2 regions of the Burkholderia aenigmatica genome follow, and region 1 is predicted to be linked to the other one. Evidence: riboswitches for the same ligand, from Rfam matches in the RefSeq annotation. Region 1 holds a riboswitch; the other holds the start of a gene.
What was found. A riboswitch is a leader RNA that binds a small molecule or an ion and turns the genes downstream of it on or off. The one in region 1 is predicted to bind cobalamin.
Positions count from the first base shown of each region.

Region 1 (4,638 bases):
ACGCAGCGCGACGAGATAGACGAGCGCGCCCCACGCGCCGACACATGCGCCGACGAGCGGGAAATAACGCGCAGACTGATCGAGATCGCCGGCCGCATAACCGATCGAGCGCGGCACGGGCACGCGCGTGAAATAGCCGAGCGCGACGAAGAAGTAGCGCAGTTCGGCCCGCACGCCACGCGCGCGATCAGGCGTCACGATTGTCGACGCCGGCGGATTCGAAGCTCGCCATTTCGGTGAGGAACGCAGCCGCCGCACGCACGAGCGGCAGCGCGAGCGCCGCGCCGGTGCCTTCGCCGAGCCGCAGGTCGAGCGCGAGCAGCGGCTTCGCGCCGAAATGCTCGAGCATGCGCCGGTGCCCGGCCTCGTGCGACGTATGCGAGAACACGCAGTAATCGCGCACGCCGGGCACGATGCGCTCGGCGACGAGCAGCGCAGCCGTCGCGATGAAACCGTCGACGAGGATCGTCATCCGCTCGCTTGCGGCCGCGAGATACGCGCCCGTCATCATCGCGATCTCGAAGCCGCCGAACGTCGCGAGCACGTCGAGCGGCGCAATCGCGTGCGAGTGCTTGACGAGCGCACGGCCGAGCACCGCGCGCTTGTGCGCGAGGCCCTGGTCGTCGAGGCCCGTGCCGCGCCCGACGCAGGCATCGATCGGCACGCTGAGCAGGCGGCTCATCAGGCACGCGGCCGACGACGTGTTCGCGATCCCCATCTCGCCGAAGCCGATCACGTTCGTGCCGAGCGACGCATGCAGGCGCACGCGCGCCGCGCCGGCCGCGATCGCCGTCATCGCCTCGTCGCGCGTCATCGCCGGCTCCGCCGCGAAGTTGCGTGTGCCGCGCGCGACCGGCAGCGACACCAGCCGGTCGGACAGCGGCAGCGGCGACGCGACGCCCGCATCGACGATCTCGAGCGCGCTCTGCACGGCGCCCGAGAACGCGTTGATTGCCGCGCCGCCGGCGAGGAAATTCGCGACCATCTGGGCGGTCACCGCTTGCGGATAAGGACTCACGCCCTCGGCGGCAATCCCGTGATCGCCGGCAAACACGATCATCACCGGACGCTGCACGACCGGCCGCTCGGTGTGCTGGATCAGGCCGATCTGCAGTGCGATCGCCTCGAGCTGGCCGAGGCTGCCGGGCGGCTTGGTCTTGTGGTCGATCACGTGCTGCAGGCGCTTGCGCAGCGCGTCGTCGAGCGGCGCGATCGCGGGCGGGAAGTGGGTCGGGGTCGTCATCGAAAAGCCATGTCGTTGGCGCGGTATGCGCCGCGCATCGGAAAAGGAAAGGTCATTGTCGCTCGGGCCACGCCGGCAGCAGCGCATCGCGGCCGTTCTCGCGGATCAGCACCAGCGGATAACCGAACGCGTCGCTCGCGCGCTCGGGCGTCAGCACGTCGTGCACGGGGCCTGCCCACGCGTGGCCGCGGCCGTCGAGCAACAGCGCGTGCGTCGCGAAACGCCGCGCGAGATTCAGATCATGGCACGAGAACAGCACCGTGCGCGGGCCCGCGTCGAGCCATGCGGCCAGCGCGGTCAGGCAATCGATCTGGTGATGCAAGTCGAGATGCGCGAGCGGTTCGTCGAGCAGCATCAACGGCGCGTCCTGGCACAGCGTCGCGGCCAGCGCGACACGCTGCCGCTCGCCGCCCGACAGCGACAGCACGTCGCGCGACGCGAGCGCGGTGAGGTCGAACGTCGCCAGCGCGTCGCGCGCGGCCGCGCGGTCGCCGTCGCGCTCCCAGCCCCAGCCGCCGAGATACGGAAAGCGGTTGAGCAGCACCGTGTCGAATACGGTCGCGCTGAATACGTCGTGCAGTTGCTGCGGCATCAGCGCGCGGCGCTGCGCGAGCTGCTCGGGCGGCCATGCGGCAAGCGGCCGACCGTCGATCTCGACGTGTCCGCCGGTCGGCGGCTGCAGCCCGGCGAGGGTCGCAAGCAGCGTCGTCTTGCCCGCGCCGTTCGGACCTGCGACGCACCAGATCTCGCCGGGACGGAACGCCCGGGTGAAGCCGTCGAGCAGCGTGCGTGCGCCGGCCTTCAGCGTCAGGTCGACAGCCGCGTAGTTCATGTCGCCGGCCGTGGCGTGCAGTGCGGCCCCCGTCATCGCATCGGCCTCCTCAACAACATCCACAGGAACACCGGCACGCCGATCAACGCGGTCATCACGCCGACCGGCAGTTGCGCGGGCGCGATCGCGGTGCGGGCGAGCAGGTCGGCCGCCATCACGCCGCCGCCGCCCGCGAGCATCGCGGCGGGCAGCAGCATCCGCTGGTCGTTGCCGAAGGCGAGCCGCAGCGCATGCGGCACGACGAGGCCGACGAAGCCGATCGTGCCGGCCGTCGTCACTGCGGCCGCCGCGGCCAGCGACGCGACGAGATAGATCCGCACGCGCAGGCGCGCAACGGGCACGCCGAGCGCGAGCGCGGTCGCATCGCCGCGCAGCAGCACGTTCAGTTGCGGCGCGGCCGGCAGCGCGACGCAGGCGGCCAGCAACAGCGCGCCCCACGCGAACCACGGCGCGGTCACGCCGTTCAGGTCGCCGGTCAGCCAGAAGATGATCCCGCGCAGTCGTGCGTCGGGTGCAAGCGACAGCAGCAGCGTGACGAGCGCGCCCCACCCCGCCGCGATCACGACGCCCGTGAGCAGCAGCCGCGGCGACGCGTCGCGCGACTCGCCACGCCACAGCTCGCGGCGCGCGAGACCGAGCACGAGCGCGACCGACACGAGCGAGCCGGCGAACGCCGATGCGTCGACGAGCCACCACGCGCCGCCCGCGATCATCGCGACGAGCGCGAAGCCGGCCGCGCCGCCCGATACGCCGAGCACGTACGGTTCCGCGAGTGGATTGCGCAACAGCACCTGCAGCAGCGCACCGGCAAGCGCAAGCAGCGCGCCGCATGCGAAGCCCGCGAGCGCGCGCGGCAGGCGCAGCGTGCGGACGATGTCGGCGAGCAGCGCGTCGCCGCCATGCGGCACGAGCGACGCAAGCGCCTGCCAAGGCGACATCGGCACGCTGCCGATCGACAGCGACGCAACGAACAGCAACGCGACCGCCGCGGCGAGCGCGGCCCAGATCGCAGTGGCGCGCGCGGCGCTCATGCCGCGCACGGCGCCGCACACGACATGCGGCGCCCCCGCTTGCGGAGGCCGGCCGGTCGTGACTGAAGCGCCGCGCGGACGATTGGGGTCAGCATCGAAGAAAATTCCGTGAAGCATTGCGCGCCCCGCCTCCCCGCAGGCCGCGCGTCACGAAGCCCGTGCGGGCTCCCCGTCTCGGCCGGTATCCGGGCTGGCGGCGGTCCGGCTCGCCTTCCCGCGCGATGACGCGCAGTGGCCCGCGTCCGCATGCAATACCTGCACGTGAAACGCGCCCGAGCCGGCCTGCGTCACCGGACGCGGCCGCTTACCGTTGCGGGGGCAGCGCAGGTTGGCGGGCTTCCGGCGCCCGCGTCCTGCTTCCCGTTTAACCGCGCGTTCCACGCGCGAGCACCGAGGCGGCGCCAGTTTAGGAGCGGGTCGCGCGAGCGTCAAGGAAGCGTCCGGACACGCACGGGACGCGCCGATTCACGGCGAGAAGCAGGGGTGTTACGACTGGAAACGTTACAGATGTCGGATTGCGCGTTATTCCGCGCTAAAATGCTGGGTCTTTAGAGGACGCAGCAAATGCTCAACGAACTCGAAACCCTATCTCAAAATATTGGCCGTCTGATTTCGCTGAACAAGCGCTATCACTCGGAACGGCTCGCGCTCGAGGAGCAGGTCGCGCAATTGCGCGCGGATGCGGACACTGTCCGCGCGGAACTCGCGCAACTGCGCGACGAACGCAATGCACTTGCGGCCGAGCGTGACACGCTGTCGGCAAAGATCGACGACGCCCAGGTGAAACTGAACGCGATTCTCGAAAAGCTGCCGCGCTCGAAAAGTGCGGAGCAAGCCGACAACCAGCTCGACCTGCTGGATGCACAGGCGCGTGCGGATGGCGATGACGCGGCCAGCCACGGAGAACATGCATGAGCACCAAGCAGATCGAAGTCTCGATTCTCGGTCAGGCCTATCGGCTCGCCTGCTCGGCCGAGACCGAAGCGGCGCTGCTCGAAGCGGTCGCGCGCGTCGACGCCGAAATGTCGAAAATCCGCTCGAACAGCTCGGTACGCGGCACCGATCGCATCGCCGTGATGGCGGCGCTGTCGCTCGCGTCCGAATTGCTGCGGCTGCAAACGAGCGTGCGGCACGGTGAAGCATTTCCGGCGGAGGAAATCCGTCGTACAATGCACCAGATGAATGAACAGCTCGGTGCGGTGCTCGCACAGCACGAGACGCAGTAACGTTTCAATCGATGCGTCGATTCCCCTTGATCTCAGAGATCAACAGTGGTCAAATTGGCGCATCGAATCACAGTTCAGTCAGCTTCCCTGCCTGGTTCGCCAAGGTCATATATTCCTTGAACCAATGCCATGTGCACGGTTGCGGAAATTTGTAGCACGGGCGCGCGCGTCACTCTGTCTGATGTACCCGAAGTGCTGCTAACTGCGACCAATTCTGAACCTCAGGTTCAGGATGCCGGCCTAGCGGCCAAGGCGGGGGCCTATCCAACGGCATCGGGCGAAGCCCGGTGCCGTTTTCTTTTGTAG
Region 1 covers NZ_CP184468.1:2,826,173-2,830,810, forward strand. Annotated here, with positions in the region: gene ACN8ZM_RS13205 (adenosylcobinamide-GDP ribazoletransferase) at 1-198, opposite strand, end outside; gene cobT (nicotinate-nucleotide--dimethylbenzimidazole phosphoribosyltransferase) at 188-1,243, opposite strand; gene ACN8ZM_RS13215 (ABC transporter ATP-binding protein) at 1,296-2,111, opposite strand; gene ACN8ZM_RS13220 (FecCD family ABC transporter permease) at 2,108-3,223, opposite strand; cobalamin riboswitch at 3,265-3,516, opposite strand; gene ACN8ZM_RS13225 (ATPase) at 3,671-4,021, shown strand; gene ACN8ZM_RS13230 (cell division protein ZapA) at 4,018-4,332, shown strand; RNA gene ssrS (6S RNA) at 4,414-4,595, shown strand.

Region 2 (4,638 bases), on a different replicon from region 1:
ACGGCCGCCATCGAGCCGGACGCGCCGACCGCGGTCGCGAGCGACGTGGACAATTGCTGAACGGCGGGGATCACAGCCGGCGTCAGCTCGCGATGCTGTACGTAGAGCTCGACGTCGGCGCGCGGATTCGCGGAAGGTGCGACGCCGTTCGTGTACTTCCCGAACGTCGCGGCTGCCTGGTTCGCGACCGCGACGAACGTCTGCGTCTCGGCCGGCGTGACGGCCTTGTTTAACGCATAGGCGGTCGGCACCGTGCCGATCAGGATCAGCATGATGAGGCCCATCCCTTTCTGCCCGTCGTTCGAACCGTGCGCGAACGACACGCCCGTGCAGGTCAGGATCAGCAGGCAGCGAATCCAGAACGGCGGCGGCTGATCCTTCGGCGGCTCCTTGTACAGCTCCGGAATCCGCACGAGGGTTTTCAGCACGAGCAGCAGCAGCGCTGCACAGAGGAAGCCGACGATTGGCGAGAACAGCAGCGACTTGCCGACACCGAGCGCCTGGCCCCAGTCGACGCCGCTCGTGCCGGACGGCCCGTGCATCAGCTGGTTCATCAGCCCGACGCCGATGATCGACCCGATCAGCGTATGCGAGCTCGACGACGGCAACCCGAAGTACCAGGTCGCGAGGTTCCACACGATCGCGGCGATCAGCAGCGCGAACACCATCGCGAAGCCCGCACCGCTGCCGACCTGCAGGATCAGCTCGACCGGCAGCAGTTGCAGGATGCCGAACGCGACGGCGCCGCTCGAGATCATCACGCCGAGGAAGTTCCAGAGGCCCGACCAGATCACCGCGACGTTCGGTGTCAGCGAGTGCGTATAGATCACGGTCGCGACCGCGTTCGCGGTGTCGTGGAAACCGTTGACGAATTCGAAGCCGAGCGCGATCAGCAGTGCAGCGCCGAGCATCAGGTACGGGAACAGCGATCCTTCGCGCATCGGCGACAGATCGTCGATCAGGTGCGTGGCGATATAGACCGCACCAATCGCGAGCACCAGCAGGAAGACGGCATAGCCGAGCTGCCTGGTGCGCTCGACGGAACCCGAACTGTTCGGGGTAGACGAAGCAGGTTGATTCATGACGGTATCTCGTATGGGAACCGCGACCGATCCTAGCTTCGGCTAGCAGTCAGTTTGATGACAGTAGGGATGGCGAACGGTGGGGCTTGCGGCGACGTAAGGTGAACATCGCCATGCGATTGCGATACGGCACAACGCGTCGGCTGGCGTCGTGGCCCATATCGCGAACGCAACACGGCAGGAGGCTAGGCGCCAGTGTCGCGCCGATCGCCGTCCGCGATCAACATCCAGCCGTGCGGCGACGCAGCGAATGTCGTGCACGATAGCGGCGCCACGTCGATGCGGGTTGCCGCGCCGGAACCCATCCGCAGCGCATGCGCGACGGCCGCACGCACGATCGGCGCATGCGTGATGGCGACGATGTCTCGGCCGTGTTGCAGCGCGTTCAACCATGTGCCGACGCGGCGCATGGCTGCATCGAACGATTCGCCGCCGTGCGGCGACGCCAACGGATCGCCGATCCACGCGCCCAGCTCGTCAGGCTGGTCGCGCGCGAGGTCGTGCAGCCGCTTGCCGCGCCAGTTTCGGTAATCGATGTCGCGCAGCGCGTCGTCGATGTCGGCGTGCAGGCCGAGCGCATCGGCGGTCTGCACCGCACAGCGCGCCGGGCTGCACAGCACGAGCGAGCCGGCGACGTCCGTCCACCGGTCGCGCAGCGTCGCGGCGTCGGCGAGCCCGTGCGCGTCGAGCAGATCGTCGTCGGGAAACGTGCCGGTGCGCATCGCCCGGGTCGATGCGTGTGCAATCAGGCGCAGCGAGGCGTGCAGGTTCATGTGGGTTGTCGGGGGAGCCGGGACGGGCGCGTTCGCCCATTTTTCGCTGCTTCAACACGCGAACGTTCGCGCGTACAATTCGCCCGATACGAAACGCGGAAGCCGGTGCAATTCCGGCGCGGTCGCGCCACTGTAACCGGTGATCCATGATCCCGGAAGCCAGACCTGCCTTCGTACCCATCCAACATTTGTCGGGGCGCGATTCCCCTGAGGTGCATCCATGAGCGAAGCAGTGCTGAAGCCGGCGGTCGTACCGGCGCCCATCCCCGTCCGTGAACTGTTGCCGTGGGCCGTGTTCGTCGGCCTGATCCTGCTGCTCGCGATTTATTTCGTCGGCGCGGAACAAGGCGCAACGTCGCTCGTGCCGGGCATGTACGTGCACGAGTTCGTCCACGACGGCCGCCATCTGCTCGGCTTCCCCTGCCACTGACGCGGAGTTCACGATGGTCGGAAAGCTGCTCATGCGCGGGATGCTCGCAGGCATCGCCGCAGGCCTCCTCACGTTCGGTTTCGCGAAAATCGTCGGCGAACCGCAAGTCGATCAGGCGATCTCCTTCGAAGAAAAACTCGACGCCGCCAAGGGCGACGCGCCGGAACCCGAGCTGGTGAGCCGCCACACGCAGGCCGGCTTCGGCCTGCTGACGGGCGTCGTGACCTATGGCGCGGCGTTCGGCGGGCTGTTCTCGCTGGTCTTTGCATATGCTTATGGTCGCGGCAGCCGTCTCCCGGCACGACCGCTGGCCGCGTGGCTCGCGGTGGCGGCGTTCATCGCGCTCGTGATCGTGCCGAACATCAAGTACCCGGCCAATCCGCCGTCGGTTGGAGACCCCGACACGATCGGCTATCGCACGGGCCTGTTCTTCCTGATGATCGCGATCTCGATCGCGACGATGGTGTTCTCGGTCAGCGTGCGCCGCCATCTGCTGGCGAAGCTCGGGCAATGGAACGCGTCGATCGTCGCGGGGCTCGTGTTCATCGTGATCATCGCGGCCGTGCAGCTCGGGCTGCCGTCGATCAACGAAGTGCCGGCTGCTTTCCCGGCCGTCGTGCTGTGGAAGTTCCGCGCCGCGGCGATCGGCATGCAGGTGATCATGTGGACGACGATCGGCCTGCTGTTCGGCGCATGGGTCGAGCGCGGCGAACGTATCGGCATGCGCGCCGCCTGACGCGCACTGCCACGGGGCGCGCCTAGCGCAGCATGCGCGGCGCGCTCCACGTCGATTCGCGCGCCAGCGCGACGAACGCGGCCAGATAGTCGATCGACGCATCCGCCTCGCGGATGCCGAGGAAGATCTGCTTCGCGATCCCCTTCTTGCCGAGCTTGACCGGCACGACCGGCATCCGGTCGGCGTATTCGTCGGCCAGCCATCTCGGCAGCGCGGCCACGCCGCGCCCGCTCGCCACCATCTGCAACATGATGTCGGTCGTCTCGATCGACTTGTGCCGCTTCGGCACGATGCCGGCCGGCGTCAGGAACTGGTTGTAGATGTCGAGCCGGTCGGTTTCGACCGGATAGGTGATCAGGATTTCGTCGGTCAGCTGCTCGGGCGTCACGTAATCGGCGTTGGCGAAACGGTGTGCGTCCGCGACCACCAGCACCTGCTCGTAGTCGAACACGGGGTCGAAGCGCAGCCCCGGCTTGTTCAGCGGATCGGGGGTCACGAGCACGTCGATGTCGTAGCCGAACAGCGCGCCGATCCCGCCGAACTGAAAGCGCTGCTTCACGTCGACGTCGACGTCGGGCCAGCGCGACAGGTACGGCGACACGACCTTCAGCAGCCACTGGTAGCACGGGTGGCACTCCATCCCGATACGCAGCGTGCCGCGCTCGCCCTTCGCGTACTGCTTCATCCGCTCCTCGGCCAGCTCGAACTGCGGCAGCAGCCGGTTTGCCAGCTTCAGCAGATACTGCCCGCCCTGCGTCAGCCGCAGGCCGCGCCCCTCGCGATCCCAGATCGGCGTGCCGAGCTGCTGCTCGATTTTCCGGACGGTATGGCTGAGCGCCGATTGCGTGAGGTGCAGCGCGTTGGCGGCCGCAGTCAGCGAGCCCTGGCGCTCGACTTCACGAATGACGACGAGATGGAATCGTTCCAGCATGGTTATCGCTCATCCTGAATGTACATGAACAACTTTAATGGATAAATGAAATAATGCCATTTTATTTCATGGTTTGAAATACCTATCATGGTTGCCGGACCTTCACTACTCCTGGACGGCAGCGCCATGGTGACGACACACAATCTCGGTTTCCCGCGCATCGGCGCCAAGCGCGAACTCAAGTTCGGCCTCGAACGCTACTGGAAGGGCGAATCGTCGCGCGACGAACTGAAGGCGCTCGGCGCGCAACTGCGCGAGCGTCACTGGAGCGACCAGCGCGACCTCGATTTCGCGCCGGTCGGCGACTTCGCGTTCTACGACCAGGTGCTCGACATGAGCTTCACGCTCGGCAACCTGCCGAAGCGCGTGCAGGGCTTCCACGGCGATGCGCTCGACAACTATTTCCGTGTGGCGCGCGGCCGTTCGGCGCAGTCGGAAGAAGCGCACGCAGCGTGCTGCGGCGGCGTCGCGGCCGGCGAAATGACGAAGTGGTTCGACACGAACTATCACTACATCGTCCCGGAATTCCACGCCGACACGAACTTCTCGCTCGACCCGTCGCGCCTGCTGCAGCAACTCGCCGAAGCGAAGGCGCAGGGCGTGAAGGCGAAGCCGGTGATCATCGGCCCCGTCACGTATCTGTGGCTCGGCAAGGCGAAGGACGACTCGGATCGCCTCGCGCTGCT
Region 2 covers NZ_CP184469.1:38,409-43,046, forward strand. Annotated here, with positions in the region: gene ACN8ZM_RS17210 (inorganic phosphate transporter) at 1-1,082, opposite strand, end outside; gene ACN8ZM_RS17215 (histidine phosphatase family protein) at 1,268-1,855, opposite strand; cobalamin riboswitch at 1,901-2,043, shown strand; gene ACN8ZM_RS17220 (CbtB domain-containing protein) at 2,076-2,285, shown strand; gene ACN8ZM_RS17225 (CbtA family protein) at 2,299-3,021, shown strand; gene ACN8ZM_RS17230 (LysR family transcriptional regulator) at 3,044-3,952, opposite strand; gene metE (5-methyltetrahydropteroyltriglutamate--homocysteine S-methyltransferase) at 4,079-4,638, shown strand, end outside.
Region 2: another riboswitch for cobalamin. It lies ahead of ACN8ZM_RS17220 (CbtB domain-containing protein); the one in region 1 lies ahead of ACN8ZM_RS13220 (FecCD family ABC transporter permease).